DNA from 3 places in the Burkholderia sp. F1 genome. Region 2 is predicted to be linked to each of the others. Evidence: predicted binding sites of a transcription regulator. Region 2 holds the regulator's gene; each other region holds the start of a gene.
What was found. Region 2 encodes sigma-54, which starts transcription at its own class of promoters, with help from an activator protein. Its sites were predicted from a motif close to TGGCANGNAANCTGCTTT; they were not measured.
Positions count from the first base shown of each region.

Region 1: ACFIMZ_RS06455 (ammonium transporter) is a predicted target of sigma-54. The motif match lies at 3,164-3,181, and genes of this name have one in related genera.
Region 3: ACFIMZ_RS22015 (methanol/ethanol family PQQ-dependent dehydrogenase) is a predicted target of sigma-54. The motif match lies at 3,141-3,158, and genes of this name have one in related genera.

Region 1 covers NZ_CP172421.1:1,324,969-1,329,801, reverse strand. Annotated here, with positions in the region: gene ACFIMZ_RS06480 (mechanosensitive ion channel family protein) at 1-488, opposite strand, end outside; gene ACFIMZ_RS06475 (NAD(P)-dependent oxidoreductase) at 736-1,377, opposite strand; gene ACFIMZ_RS06470 (Rrf2 family transcriptional regulator) at 1,504-1,959, opposite strand; gene ACFIMZ_RS06465 (hypothetical protein) at 2,054-2,455, opposite strand; gene ACFIMZ_RS06460 (hypothetical protein) at 2,649-2,984, shown strand; gene ACFIMZ_RS06455 (ammonium transporter) at 3,215-4,417, shown strand; gene ACFIMZ_RS06450 (PhoX family protein) at 4,577-4,833, shown strand, end outside.
Region 2 covers NZ_CP172421.1:3,602,616-3,607,448, forward strand. Annotated here, with positions in the region: gene lptC (LPS export ABC transporter periplasmic protein LptC) at 1-98, shown strand, start outside; gene lptA (lipopolysaccharide transport periplasmic protein LptA) at 119-784, shown strand; gene lptB (LPS export ABC transporter ATP-binding protein) at 781-1,557, shown strand; gene ACFIMZ_RS16990 (RNA polymerase factor sigma-54) at 1,723-3,228, shown strand; gene hpf (ribosome hibernation-promoting factor, HPF/YfiA family) at 3,387-3,755, shown strand; gene ACFIMZ_RS17000 (PTS sugar transporter subunit IIA) at 3,945-4,457, shown strand; gene hprK (HPr(Ser) kinase/phosphatase) at 4,589-4,833, shown strand, end outside.
Region 3 covers NZ_CP172422.1:664,349-669,181, reverse strand. Annotated here, with positions in the region: gene ACFIMZ_RS22025 (alpha/beta fold hydrolase) at 1-474, shown strand, start outside; gene ACFIMZ_RS22020 (TonB-dependent receptor) at 538-2,856, opposite strand; gene ACFIMZ_RS22015 (methanol/ethanol family PQQ-dependent dehydrogenase) at 3,247-4,833, shown strand, end outside.

The sequences.
Region 1 (4,833 bases), 1.7 Mb from region 2:
TCGAGCAGGGTCATGCCGAACGATTCGGGGCCGTGGCCGCTCACGATCGTATAGAGCTCATTGCCGGCCGCGGTGAAGCGCCCCGCCCAGTAGTGCAGCGGCGAATCGCCCTGCTTCATGCTCGATTCGACGGACGCCATCCCGGATGCGATCGCGCCCCACAGGCCGGCGTTCGCCGCCGACGGGGCCGATGCGGCGGAAGCCGCCTGCGCGGTCTGCGCGACGTCGCGCAACGCCTTGAGCTGCGACACGAGCGCGGTCCGCTGCCGATCGTTGTCGAGCATGCGGATCACGGCATTGAACGACTGGGCGATCTCGGCGGCGCTCGCCGGCGACGGCGCGGAGGCTGCCGCGGCGCCCGACGCGGCCGCACCGGAGGCCGCCGACGCGGGCGCCTCGGCAACCGCAGGCGCGATCAGCGTCTGGAACGTCGCGAGTCCGGGCACGGTCGCCGCCGGCGCGGGCTGCGCGAACCCGACCCCGAACACGAGCCCGAGCGCGGCGGCACACGTCGCGATACGGCCCGCAATACGGCCAGCGAGAAGGGGCCGGACCGGCCGGCGCACTGTGACAAGGCAGGACAGCAGAACGACACAACAGGCCGTTGCTGCCCAGCCCAGAAATTGCAAGGAGAACGAAAGCAAATTGCGATCCTGTCTGGCGAAGCACGGATCGCCTAGTGTAGCGTCAACCGGCGGCGCCCCCGCCGAAACGGGCCGCGCCGCCGGCCGCCGCTCAGTACGCGACGGTCGCGATCTCGCGCACGAAGCTGCCCTGCTCGAGCGCGTCGACGAACGCGATCGCGTAGTCTTCGGCCGAGATCTTGCTGTCGCCGTTCGCGTCGACGATCAGCTTGCCGGCGCCGGTGCGGAACGTGCCCGTGCGCTCGCCCGGGGCGATCAGCGCGGCCGGCGCGAAGAACGTCCAGTCGAGATCGCCGGCGCTGCGCAGGTACGTGAGCGCGTCGCGGTGCGCGAGCGCGACCGCCTTGTACGCGTCCGGGAAGCCTTCGGCGTCGACGAGCTGCTTGCCCGGCGCGACTTCGAGCGAGCCCGCGCCGCCCACCACGACGAGCCGCTTCAGGCCGGCCTGGCGCACGCCGGCGACGAGCGCCTGGGTCGCGGCGACGACCTTCGCCGGATCGTCCTGCTTCGGGCCGTAAGCGCTCGCGACGACGTCGTGGCCCGGCAGCGCGGCCGCGATGCTCGCCGGGTCGAACAGGTCGGCGGCCTTCGCGGTGATGCCGTCGCCGCCCGCGCCCGGCGTGCGCGACAGCGCCGTCACGCGGTGCCCGCGCCGCGCGGCTTCCGCGGCGATGCGCGAGCCGATCGTGCCGGTTGCGCCGAACAGTGCGATGTTCAAAGTACGTTGCGTCATGTCGATTCTCCAGAAAGAAAAAATATGTAACTTATTTAATTACATATAAGACCGAAAAAAATGGGGTGATCCACCCCGTTGCACCGGCCGCGCGTGGCGCAGCCGGCTTACCGCTTTGTCATTCGCTCATCCGCCGGCGCCGGCCCGATGCAGCCGAAGCTGCTCGGAATTCAGCACGTCGGCCGTCACGTCGGCCAGCGTGCGGGTGGCGAGCGACGCTTCCATCGCACGCTGCGCGTCGCCGATGTAGTCGGTCAGCACGCCCTGGATGTGCCGCCCGACGAGACACGCCGGGTTCGGCGCCTCGCGGTGCAGCGCAAACAACTGCGCGTCGTCGACCGCCCGGTACACGTCGAGCAGCGTGATGCTGCCCGGCTCGCGCGCCAGCAGCGCGCCGCCGCCCGCGCCGAGCTGGGACGTCGTCAGCCCGGCCGCCGCGAGCATCGACAGCAGCCGGCGAATCAGCGCCGGATTCGTGTTCACGCTGCCGGCGACAATGTCGGACGACAGCGGCACGCCCTCCTGCATCGACAGCAAGGCGAGCACGTGAACGGCAAACGCGAATCGGCTGCTGGTATTCATTCCTTGCTCACTCGGCCGTCGCCGGTCCGAACCGTCGGCCGGCGACAATGTGTAACCATAATAATTACATTTCGCGGATCGTGCAAGCGGCCGATCACTGGCCGCTGGCAGGCTTGGTGGCGGACGCGCCCTGCTGGCTCCATTGCTGGAGCTTGCGCCCGGCTTCCGCGAGCTTCGCGCCGGCTTCGGACGCGGCGTGGGCGACGACCGCGGACGCTGCCGCGTCGATCTGCGCCTGCGCGGCGGACGCGAGGCCGCTCGCGGAGAGCGGCGGCACGGCGGACGCCGCGGACGCGATGCCGGCCTTCGCCGCATTCGTCACCTGGTCGATCGCCTGCGTCGCCTGCTTCGCGGCATCGGCGGCCGCGCTCGCGGCCGTGTCGGGTTGCGCGGGCGCGCCGGACTTTTCGCATCCTCCGAGCAGCAGCGCCGCGCACGCGGCGGCGACCGCCAGCGCGGGCCCGCGCCCGCTCACTCGCCATTCACTTACCTTCATCTACATTCTCCGGCCACGCGCCGCGCGGCCCTTTCTGGTTGAAACGATGTCGATGATACCGCCGATGCGAGCCGCATTTCGCTCACTTCGGGTTAAAAACAGCTTTCAATTTCGGATTCGTCTGATTCAATCGCGCGGGCGATCGCCCTAAAGTGAAGCACCCCCGACCTGCATCGCCCGCGATCCGCAATTCATGGATTTTCTCGTCAACTGGCTCATCGCCCTGGCAGTCCTGCTGACCGCCACCTGGTTCCTGTGTCTGCGCGTGCCGTGCTCGCGCCATCCGGCGGAGATCGGCCGCGCGCGCCGCATCGAATCCGCGCGCCTGCTCACGCAGGGGATTCTCGGCTTCTGGACGGCCGCGCTGATCGTCGCGCGCGGCATACTGGTCAGTGACGGCGCCGACGCGTCCCCGGCCGGCTTCGCGGCGATCGCGTTCGCCGCGCTCGGACTCGTGGCGGTCGCCGCGTACTGGTCCGCCTGCGCCGTACGACTGCGCCGCCCGCGCCTGTTCTTCCGGCGCGCCTGACGCGCCAGGCCGGTGCGCGACGCCGCACCACCGCGCACCCATCCGCACCAGATAGGAACATCCCGCACCATGTCCGTGCGATCGACGTCGCCCCGCCCGGACGACCGCCGCAGTCCGGTGCGCGCGCGCCCCGCGCGGCAGCGCGCGCCGCACCAATTCCACGCAGCCGTTCACCAGCTTGGCTCGATTTTTGCGTTCCTCGCCCGTTTTTTGAGCAAGGAAGCCTCGGAATGGATGGTCTGAAATCCGGCGTCGACACGCTGTTCCTGTTGATCGGCGCCGTCATGGTGCTCGCGATGCATGCGGGCTTCGCGTTCCTCGAGCTGGGCACGGTGCACAAGAAGAACCAGGTCAACGCGCTCGTGAAGATCCTGGTCGATTTCTCGGTGTCGACCATCGCGTACTTCTTCATCGGCTATACGATCGCGTACGGCGTCGAGTTCTTCGACGACATCGGCACGCTGTCGCAGCACAGCGGCTACGCGCTCGTGCGCTTCTTCTTCCTGCTGACGTTCGCCGCGGCGATTCCGGCGATCATCTCCGGCGGCATCGCCGAACGCGCGAAATTCAATCCGCAGCTCGTCGCGACGCTGATCATCGTCGGCTTCGTCTATCCGTTCTTCGAGGGCATCGCGTGGAACGAGCGCTTCGGCGTCCAGGCGTGGCTCGCGCATGCGTTCGGCGCGCCGTTCCACGATTTCGCAGGCTCGGTCGTCGTGCACGCGTTCGGCGGCTGGGTCGCGCTGCCCGCCGTGCTGCTGCTCGGCGCGCGCCACGGCCGCTACGGCAACGACGGCCGGATCGCCGCGCACCCGCCGTCGAACATCCCGTTCCTCGCGCTCGGCGCCTGGGTGCTCGCGGTCGGCTGGTTCGGCTTCAACGTGATGAGCGCGCAGACGCTCGACAAGGTGAGCGGCCTCGTCGCGCTGAACTCGCTGATGGCGATGGTCGGCGGCACGCTCGCCGCGTGGCTCGCCGGCCGCAACGATCCGGGCTTCACGTACAACGGCCCGCTCGCGGGGCTCGTCGCGGTCTGCGCGGGGTCCGACGTGATGCACCCGATCGGCGCGCTCGCGACGGGCGCGGCGGCCGGCGCGCTGTTCGTCGCGATGTTCACCTGCGTGCAGAACAAATGGCGCATCGACGACGTGCTCGGCGTGTGGCCGCTGCACGGCATGTGCGGCGCGCTCGGCGGCATCGCGGCCGGCGTGTTCGGGCTGCCCGCGCTCGGCAGCCTCGGCGGCCTCGGCGGCGTCGCGTTCGGCTCGCAGGTCGTCGGCACGCTCGGCGGCATCGCGATCGCGCTGGCCGGCGGCACGCTCGTCTACGGCGCGCTGAAGGCGACCGTCGGCCTGCGCCTCGACCGCGAGGCGGAATTCGACGGCGCCGACCTGTCGATCCACCGCATTTCGGCGACGCCCGAACGCGATTGAGATTCGAACGAACGCTCGGCAACCCTACAACTTCAATTCAAAAAACTTTCATCTTTCGTCCCTACACTTCGGTCCAGTTTTCAATTCGCCTTCGCACAGCTTGCGATCGCAAGGCGCGCGAAGGCGACAACGCTTCCAACAACCGAAACTGGACACCACATGCCCGCGTTGCCCAATGCTTCCCGTCGTCAGGCCCTGAAGATTCTCGCCGGCGCGCCCATGCTTCCCCTTTCCGGACTCGCGCTGCCCGCCCTGCTGACGGGCTGCGGCGGCGACGACAATCCGGCTGCGACGCCGGCCGCGGCGGCATTCGCCGCGGCGAGCTTCGCGTCGATGGCGGCGCCCGCGCTCGACAACCCGGCGGCCATGGCGACGACGACGGTGGGCTCGACGCTGTCGGTGTCCTTCTCCGACGG
Region 2 (4,833 bases):
ACAACAACGTCACCCGGGTCATCGAGCTTTACGGCAACGTGCGCGGCACGATCGCCGCGTCGGACGCGTCCGGCGGCTCGAAAGGTCAACCCAAGTAACTCATCCCACGCGTGACTGCATGAACGAATCGTTCCCGTGTCAGATTTACGGCGGCGCCCGGCGCGTCGCCCGCGCCGCGCTCGCCGCGACGCTCGTGGCGCTCCCGCTGGTCGGGCTGGCGCCGCTCGCCCATGCCGAAAAGGCCGATCAGGGCAAGCCGATCAACGTCGAAGCGGACAACCTGACCTACGACGACCTGAAGCAGGTCACCATCGCGACCGGCAACGTCGTGATCACGAAGGGCACGATCATCATCAAGGGTGATCGCGTCGAAGTGCGGCAGGATCCGGAAGGCTATCAGTACGCGACCTCATACGGCAGCGGCAAGAAGCACGCGTCGTTCCGCCAGAAGCGCGAAGGGCTCGACGAATACATCGACGGCGACTCGGAACGCATCGACTACGACGGCAAGCAGGACCTGACGACCCTCACGACCGCCGCGACCGTGCGCCGCCTGCAGGGCACGTCGACGATCGCCGACACCGTGCACGGCAGCGTGGTCACCTACGACGGCCAGCGCGACTTCTACACCGCGCGCGGCGGCAAGGACGTCGCGGCGCCGGGCAACCCGAACGGCCGCGTGCGCGCGATGCTGTCGCCGCGCAGCGGCGGCCCCGCCCCGCTGAACGGCGCGCCGGCCAAGCTGGCGCCGTCGACCACGATCCAGGGGGCGCCGGGCCAATGAATGCGTTACCGAACCGCCAGCCGGCCGGCACCAGCAGCTCGCTCGTCGTCCGCAACCTGAAGAAGCGCTACGGCTCGCGCACGGTCGTCAAGGACGTGTCGCTCGACGTGAAGAGCGGCGAAGTCGTCGGCCTGCTCGGCCCGAACGGCGCCGGCAAGACCACGTCGTTCTACATGATCGTCGGGCTCGTGCCGCTCGACGCGGGCGAGATCTCGCTGAACGGCAGCTCGATCAGCCTGCTGCCGATCCACAAGCGCGCGTCGCTGGGGCTGTCGTACCTGCCGCAGGAAGCGTCGGTGTTCCGCAAGCTGACCGTCGAGGAGAACATCCGCGCGGTGCTCGAGCTGCAGCACGACGACGGCGGCAAGCGCCTGTCGAAGGACGCGATCGCGTCGCGCACCGAGGCGCTGCTCGACGAGCTGCAGATCGGCCACTTGCGCGAGAATCCGGCGCTGTCGCTGTCCGGCGGCGAACGTCGCCGTGTCGAGATCGCGCGCGCGCTCGCGACCAACCCGAGCTTCATCCTGCTCGACGAGCCGTTCGCGGGCGTCGACCCGATCGCGGTGCTCGAGATCCAGAAGATCGTCAAGTTCCTGAAGCAGCGCAACATCGGCGTGCTGATCACGGACCACAACGTCCGCGAAACGCTCGGCATCTGCGACCACGCGTACATCATCAGCGACGGCACCGTGCTCGCCGCCGGCGCGCCGAGCGAAATCATCGAGAACGAAAGCGTGCGCCGCGTCTATCTCGGCGAACATTTCCGCATGTAACCCGTTGTCGAGAACGCGCCCCGCCCGGTCACGCCGCGCGGGGCCGCGCCCCGTTTTACAGTCCCGTTCGCGGTCCATTCCCGGCAGGACTGACGCCGCGCGTAATCGCGGATGGCTCAAGGCGCCTGGGTCGTGGCAAACTCCCGGTATGACTCCCTCCCTGCCATGAAAGCCAGCCTTCAACTCCGCCTGTCGCAACACCTGGCGCTGACGCCGCAACTGCAGCAGTCGATCCGGCTCCTGCAGCTGTCGACGCTCGAACTGCAACAGGAAGTGGCGATGGCGGTCGCCCAGAATCCGCTGCTCGAGAGCGACGACGAATGGATCGCGAGCCCGCTGCGCGTTGCCGCGGATGGTTCGCTGATCGCGCAGACGCCGCCCGCGTCGAACCCCGAGCCGATGGCGGCCACGAACGGCGCCGGCCAGACCGGCGAGCGCACCGAACGCGACGAGCCGGCCGCTGCGGACGACTATGACGGCTACGCGTCCGGCGACAGCGACGGCCCGCAATGGAACCTCGACGAATTCGGCCGCGCGAGCGGCGCGTCAGATGACGACGACCTGCCGCCGCTGCAGGTCCAGGAAGCGGCGACGTCGTTGCGCGACCACCTGTCCGCGCAGCTGCGCGTCACGCAGGCCGGGCCGCGCGACCGCGCGCTCGTGATGTTCCTGATCGAATCGCTCGACGACGACGGCTACCTGACCGCAACGCTCGACGAGGTGCTCGCCGACCTGCCGCCCGAACTCGAAGTCGATTGCGACGAACTGAACGCCGCGCTCGCGCTGCTGCACAGCTTCGACCCGGCCGGGGTCGGGGCCCGCTCGGCGTCCGAGTGCCTGAAGCTGCAGCTGCTGCGGCTCGATCCGTCCCCGACGCGCACGCTCGCGCTCGAGATCGTGTCGCAATATCTCGAGCTGCTCGCCGCGCGCGACTTCACGCGGTTGCGCAAGCACCTGAAGGCGAACGACGACGCGCTGCGCGACGCGCACGCGCTGATCCGCTCGCTGGAGCCGTTCCCCGGCGCCGCGTACGGCAAGGCCGAAGCGGACTACGTCGTGCCCGACATCATCGTGAAGAAGGTCGGCCAGGGCTGGCAGGCGGAGTTGAATCCCGAAGTCGTGCCGCGCCTGCGGATCAACAATCTCTACGCGAACATCCTGCGCAACAGCCGCGGCGATCCGTCCGCGGGTTCGCTCAAGCAGCAGCTGCAGGAAGCGCGCTGGCTGATCAAGAATATCCAGCAGCGGTTCGACACGATCCTGCGAGTTGCACAGGCTATTGTCGAACGTCAGAAGAATTTCTTTGCGCACGGCGAAATCGCCATGCGCCCCTTGGTTTTGCGGGAAATAGCTGATACGCTGGGCCTACACGAGTCGACTGTCAGCCGTGTGACAACCGGGAAGTACATGCTGACCCCGTTCGGGACGCTTGAATTTAAGTACTTCTTCGGATCTCACGTCTCGACCGACACAGGTGGCGCCGCATCGTCGACTGCCATCCGTGCCCTCATCAAGCAACTGATAGGAGCCGAAGACCCAAAATCGCCTCTTTCGGACAGCCGAATTGCCGAACTGCTGGCAGAACAAGGCTTCGTGGTCGCGCGCCGCACGGTTGCCAAGTATCGCGAAGCCCTCAAGATCCCGGCAGTAAATCTGCGCAAGTCTCTTTAAGCCTGCTGCCTGCCCGGCGGCAGGCGTGTTCCGGCCACCGCGCATACGGGGAACTGGCCGGGCGACCTGTCCGCCATCTGCCGCACCGTGCGGCACGGGCATGTCGACCGGAGCGCCGCCTCGATGCGGCCGCGTGGTCACTCGCTTGGAGAAGCACTATGAACCTGAAGATCAGTGGACATCATCTCGAAGTCACGCCTGCAATTCGCGAATACGTGATCACCAAGCTGGACCGGGTGCTACGGCATAGCGATCAGGTGATCGATGGCACTGTGATCCTCTCGGTCGACAACCACAAGGAAAAGGACAAGCAGCAACGCGCGGAAATCAATCTGCATCTGAAGGGCAAGGATATCTTCGTCGAAAGCGCAAACGGCAACCTGTACGCAGCAATCGACCTGCTGATCGACAAGCTGGACCGCCAGGTCGTGAAGCACATGGAGCGCCTGCAAACGCATGCGCATGATCCGATCAAGCTTCAGCCGGCGGTCGAGCAGTTCGAACAGATCGAAGTGCCGCCGCAATAACCTGCCATGCCGCATCGCCACGCCGCCCGGTTCGCCGGGCGGTTTTTTTTGTGTCCGGCGCAGCGCCGCCCGCATCCGCGCCACGCTCGCGCCCGTGTTCTATAATGCTTCGGTTATTGCCGGGGGGCGTTGGGTACGGTCGCCGTGCCTTGCAGGTCTCCATCGCCTAACGCCTTGATATTGCCAAACATGGAAAATCAGTCTGCCGCCGCGAGGAGACCCCAGGCCGCCCTATCGCCTGCCAACATGAATCGCCTAGCCAAAATCCTGCCCCTAGAGAACGTCGTCATCGACCTCTCCGTCACCAGCAAGAAACGCGTCTTCGAACAAGCCGGGCTGATCTTCGAGAATCAGAACGGCATCGCCCGCAGCACCGTCACGGACAACCTGTTCGCGCGCGAGCGCCTCGGCTCGACCGGGCTCGGCGAAGGCGTCGCGATTCCGCACGGGCGCATCAAGGGCCTCAAGCATCCACTCGCCGCGTTCGTGCGGCTCGCCGATCCGATTCCGTTCGAGGCGCCCGACGGCCAGCCCGTTTCGCTCCTGATCTTCCTGCTCGTTCCCGAGCAAGCCACCCAGCAGCATCTCGAGATCCTGTCGGAAATCGCACAGCTGCTGTCCGACCGCGATGCGCGCGAGCGTCTGCACAACGAACCGGATCGCGCCGAGTTGCACAGCCTGCTCACTCAGTGGCAACCTTGAGTTGATCCGGGCGGTACATTTTCCCGAACGAGGCGGCACGCGCCGCCGTCCCGGGCCGCCCGGCGCCGGCCCGGCGTGGCGACGACCGTCGCCGCCACGCGCGCGCACCGGCTCACTGGAGTGACGGACTCATGGATACGTCCAGCATCAACGCCCAGAGCATCTTCGACGACAACGCGGCCACGCTGAAGCTCAGCTGGCTGACGGGGCATGAAGGCTGGGAACGCGGCTTTTCCGCGGATACCGTCGCCAATGCGACGTCGAGCGCCGACCTCGTCGGCCACCTGAACCTGATCCACCCGAACCGGATCCAGGTGCTAGGCGAAGCCGAGATCGACTACTACCAGCGGCAGACCGACGAAGACCGCTCGCGCCA
Region 3 (4,833 bases), on a different replicon from region 2:
TGCCGCGATCCGCTGCGCCTGCCGTCGTGCTGCGCGCGGCGGCTGCGTCCCGGCGCGGGCGCGGCCGGACAGCGCGCGGTCGCGCTCGCGTGGCGCGCGTACGAGGACGCGGTCCTCGCGTCGCCGCAATCGCGCCATCCGCGTGCGCGCACGATCCGCTCGCACCCGGGCGTCCTCCGGTTGATCGACAAGTACCGGATCCAGGCGCATTACCTGCGGCACGGCTGCTGGCTCGGCGAACGCCGGCTGCTCGCGCTCGCACGCCGCGCGGCAGACGCTGGCGTGCCGCTGTTCGCCGCGCACGGCATGCGCGATCCCGTCTGCCCTATCGGCAACGTCGCGCGGCTCAGCCGCGCCGTGCCCGCCGCCCGGATCGAGCGCGTGCCGGCCGGGCATCTGGCAGGCGACCCGGCATTGGCCCGCAGCGTCGCCCGCGCAATCCATGCGATGTTCGCGGCGATGCCGTGCGCGTAACCGCGCGCACCGCGCGAAGCCCGGAACCGGTTCAGCCGGCCACGCGGTTCCGCCGCGAAGCGCTCAATCCCACGCATAGCGCACGCCGACCCACGCGCCGCGCGGCGCGCCCGGCCCGACGAACTGCTCGTGCACCGGATTCGCGCCGTCGAACGTGTGGTTCGGTCCGTTGAAGAAGTTCTGGCCGAGCACGCCGAAGCTCGCATAGCGCTTGTCGAACAGGTTCGTCACGCTCGCGAAGACCTCGAACCGCTTCGTGATCCGGTACCGCATGTCGAGATCGACGAGCACGTAGCCCGCGATCCTGCCGTTCACGTCCTGGTTGTTCTCGTCGCCGCGCGCATGGACGCCGCTGCGCCACGTGACGTTCGCGCCGATGTCCCACGCGGGCGTCGCCGCGTAGTCGAGCCGCAGCTTCACCGTGTGCGCGGGAATGCCCGGGATGCGGTCGCCCGCCTTGACCTTCACGTTGCCGTTCGCATCGGCGGCCGAGTTCGCCGGGCTGTGTTCGGTCCACGACGAACGGTAGGTCGCGTCGACATGGCTGTACGAAAACCCGACGCCGAGCCGGCCGAGCTGCGTGCGGCCCGCGAGCTCGACGCCCTGGCGCCGCGTGTCGCCGACGTTGCGGAAGTAGCCCTGCGCGCTCGCCGGACTGCTGATGAACTGGATGTCGTCCATCAGCGTCGTGCGGTAGGCGGCGGCGCTCCAGGTCGTCGCCGCGCCGATGCGGCCGCGCGCGCCGAATTCGAACGTCTTCGAGATCACCGGCTTGAGCGCCGGGTCGGCGACGAAGTCGTTCGGCAGCGAACACGGCGCGGCCGGGTCCGCGCACGCGAGCTCGATTGCAGTCGGCGAGCGCATCCCTTCGTTGTAGGTCGCGTAGGCGGTGAAGCCCGGGACCGGGTTCCAGTTGACGCCGACCGCCGGGTTGAAGCGCGAGAACGTGTGATTGCCGTCGAGCAGCGGCTGCATCCCGCTCGCGTCGCCGATCTGCGCCTTCGACCAGTCGTAGCGGCCCGACAGCGTCAGCGTCCAGTGCGGCGTCAGCGACAACGCATCGCTCAGGTACACGCCGAAGTTGGCGTTGCGCGTCCTCGCATTCGTCTGCTGAACGACATCGCCGATGCCGATCGCCGCGCGCGTGTCGGTGAAAGTCGCATCCTGCGACGACGCGACGTAGCGCGAGTTCGCGAAATCGGCCGCGACGCCCGCGATCAGCTGGTTCGCCATCCCGCCGGGCTTGCCGAGCAGCGTGAGCTGCAGGCTGCCGCCGTAGCTGTCGGTGACGATCGTCGATTGCGCGTTGGTGCCCTGCACCTTGTCGACGGTGCCGTCCGCGCCGACCGATCCGAAGTCGGTATTGTTGTTGCTGCTGAGGTTGGAATTGCGCAGGTGCCGGTAGTACGCGTTGCCGCTCAGCTCGACGTGCTCGCCGACGAAGCGGTCGCCCGACAGCGTCACGTACGCGGCGCTGTTGCGGTTCAGGTCCGGATACGTGTACGCCTGTTTCCGGTTGTCGAGGAACGAGCGCGGGATCGTCTGGCTGCCGTACAGCGCGTTGTCCGCGCCGCCCGCGGCGATCGAAAGCGTCGTGTCGGCATCGGTGTAGCGCAGCTTGCCGAACGCCTGCCGCACGCGGCTCGCGTTGTGGTCCGCCCAGCCGCCGTCGTTCGCGACGTTCGCGGTCGCGTAGTAGTCGAGGTTCGAGCCGATCCTGCCGCCCTGCTCGAGACTGGCGGTCTTGCGGCCCCACGACCCGCCCGACACTTCCGCTTCGCCGCCCGGGTTCGACTTGCCGTTCTTCGTCGTGATCGCGAGCGCGCCGCCCAGCGTATTGCGTCCGTATACCGGATTGGAGCCGGGAATCAGCTGCATCCGGTCGATCGCCTGCGTCGGCAGGATGTCCCAGTTCACGATGTCGCCGAACGGCTCGTTCACGCGCACGCCGTCGACGAACACCGACAGCCCCTGCGGCGTGCCAAGCAGCGGCGACGCGGTGAAGCCGCGATAGTTGACGTCGGTCTGGTACGGGTTGCCCTGCGCGTCCGAGATCGTCACGCTCTGCAGGTTCGCCGCGAAAAAGCCCGCGAGCGTCGCGCGGTGCTGCGCGTCGAGGTCCGCCGCGCGCACGGTCTGCACGTTCGCCGGCACCTTCGACAGCGGCGTGCCGATCCCGAGCAGCGGCGTCGTGCCGACCACGACCACCGCGGGCAGCATGTCGGCCGCCGCTTGCGGCGCGGCGAGGCCGGACGAAGCGTTGTCGCTCGCACTCTGCTGTGCGCGCACGCCGGCCGGCGACAAGCCGAACAGCACGATCGCACCGAGCGTCGAGAGCAGATTCGCGCCGACACGGCCTGATGCCTTTGGTCTCCTTATCATTTCCCTCTGTCTCCTGTTCGCGCTCTGCCACGCGGCGCTGCCCGCCGCGCGGCGACGCCTCTGCGCGAAGCAGGACAGCGAGAACCATGCCAGTGCCGCACGGCGCGCATCAGGCCGGCGGCACGTTGTCACGGGCGACCCGCCACCTGTCATGTTTGGCAACACCTCGGGCACCGCGGTGTACCTGAATGCAACACCTGCGTCGACGCCGCCGCGCAGTGCCTTCGACGCCGCGCCGCGCGCGATGCGCCCATGTGCGGCACCGCGCGGGCTTCGCGACGCGATGGCATGCGACTTGCGTGAACGGCAGCGCACTCGGCCCGGAACCCCACCGTGCCGGCGCGACGAACCGTTCGCGGCGGTGCGGCCACAATGACTCAGGAGACAACCATGAAGAAACTCTCGGCTTCAGCGAGCCGACTGGCGACGATCGGAATCGCGGCGGCAACCGCCGTCGCGCTGACCCCCGGCCTCGTCGAAGCGGCCGCGGACTACCCGGCCGTGACCTACCAGCGGCTGACCGATGCGCAGGCCGACCCGGGCTGGCTGACCTACTACCGCACCTACAACGGCCGGTCGCATTCGCCCCTCAAGCAGATCGACCCGTCGAATGCAAAGGATCTCAAGCAGGTGTGGGCCTACAAGTTCCCCGCCGAACTCAAGCAGGGCTTCGAAGCAACGCCGATCGTCAACGGCAATTACCTGTTCGTGACGACGCCCAAGGACAACGTCTACGCATTCGATGCGAAGACGGGCAAGCCGCTGTGGAAATACGAGCCGAAGCTCAGCCCGTCATCGTTCAAGACCGCGTGCTGCGACGTCGTCAACCGCGGCGTCGCGCTGTACGGCAAGAACGTCTATGTCGCGATGCTGGGCGGCGAAGTCGCCGCGCTCGACGCGCAAACCGGCAATCTCGTCTGGAAGAAGCGGCTGTTCGATCCGGGCCTCGGCTACTCGTTCTCGCTCGCGCCGCTCGCGCTCGACGGCGCGATCGTCGTCGGCACGTCCGGCGGCGAATACGGGATTCGCGGCTACATCATGGCCTTGAATCCGGACGACGGCTCGGAGGTCTGGAAACGCTACACGATCCCGGCTTCCGGCGAAAAGGGCTCCGAAACCTGGCCCGACGGCATGCAGTCTCACGGCGGCGGCGCCGCGTGGCTGACCGGCACGTACGACGCCGCGTCCCGCACGCTGTACTGGGGTGTCGGCAACCCCGGCCCGTGGCTCGCGGCGCTGCGCCCCGGCGACAACCTGTACTCCGACTCGCTGCTCGCGCTCGACGCGAAGAACGGCAACCTGAAGTGGCACTACCAGTACACGAACAACGACACGTGGGACTACGACGGCGTGAACGCGGCGGTCCTCGCGGACATCACGTACAAGGGCAAGGACTACGACGCGATCATCCACGCGGATCGCAACGGCTTCTTCCACGCGATCGACCGCACGACCGGCAAGCTGATCTATGCGACGCCGTTCGTGAAGGCGACGTCGGTCACCGGCTACACGGCCGACGGCAAGCCGATCCAGGACGAATCGAAGTTCCCGAAGGCCGGCACGACGATCGAAACCTGCCCGAGCTTCCTCGGCGGCAAGAACTGGTGGTCGATCTCGTACGACCCGGAGCGCAACATCGCGGTCGTGCCCGCGCTGCACGCGTGCATGAGCCTGACCGGCAAGTCGGTCAGCTACCAGGAAGGCCTGCCGTATCTCGGCGAAGGCTTCGAGATCAAGCCCGAGCCGGGCAGCCAGGGCTACGGCGAACTGACGGCAATCGACGTGAACACCGGCAAGAAGCTGTGGAGCCACTGGACGAAGAAGCCATGGAACGGTGGCGTCGCGACCACCGCGAGCGGCCTCGCGTTCAGCGGCTCGCTCGACGGCCGCCTGTACGCGTTCGACACGGCGACCGGCAAGGTGCTCTGGGAGAGCCCGCAGCTCGCGAGCGGCATCATTTCGCAGCCCTCGGTATAT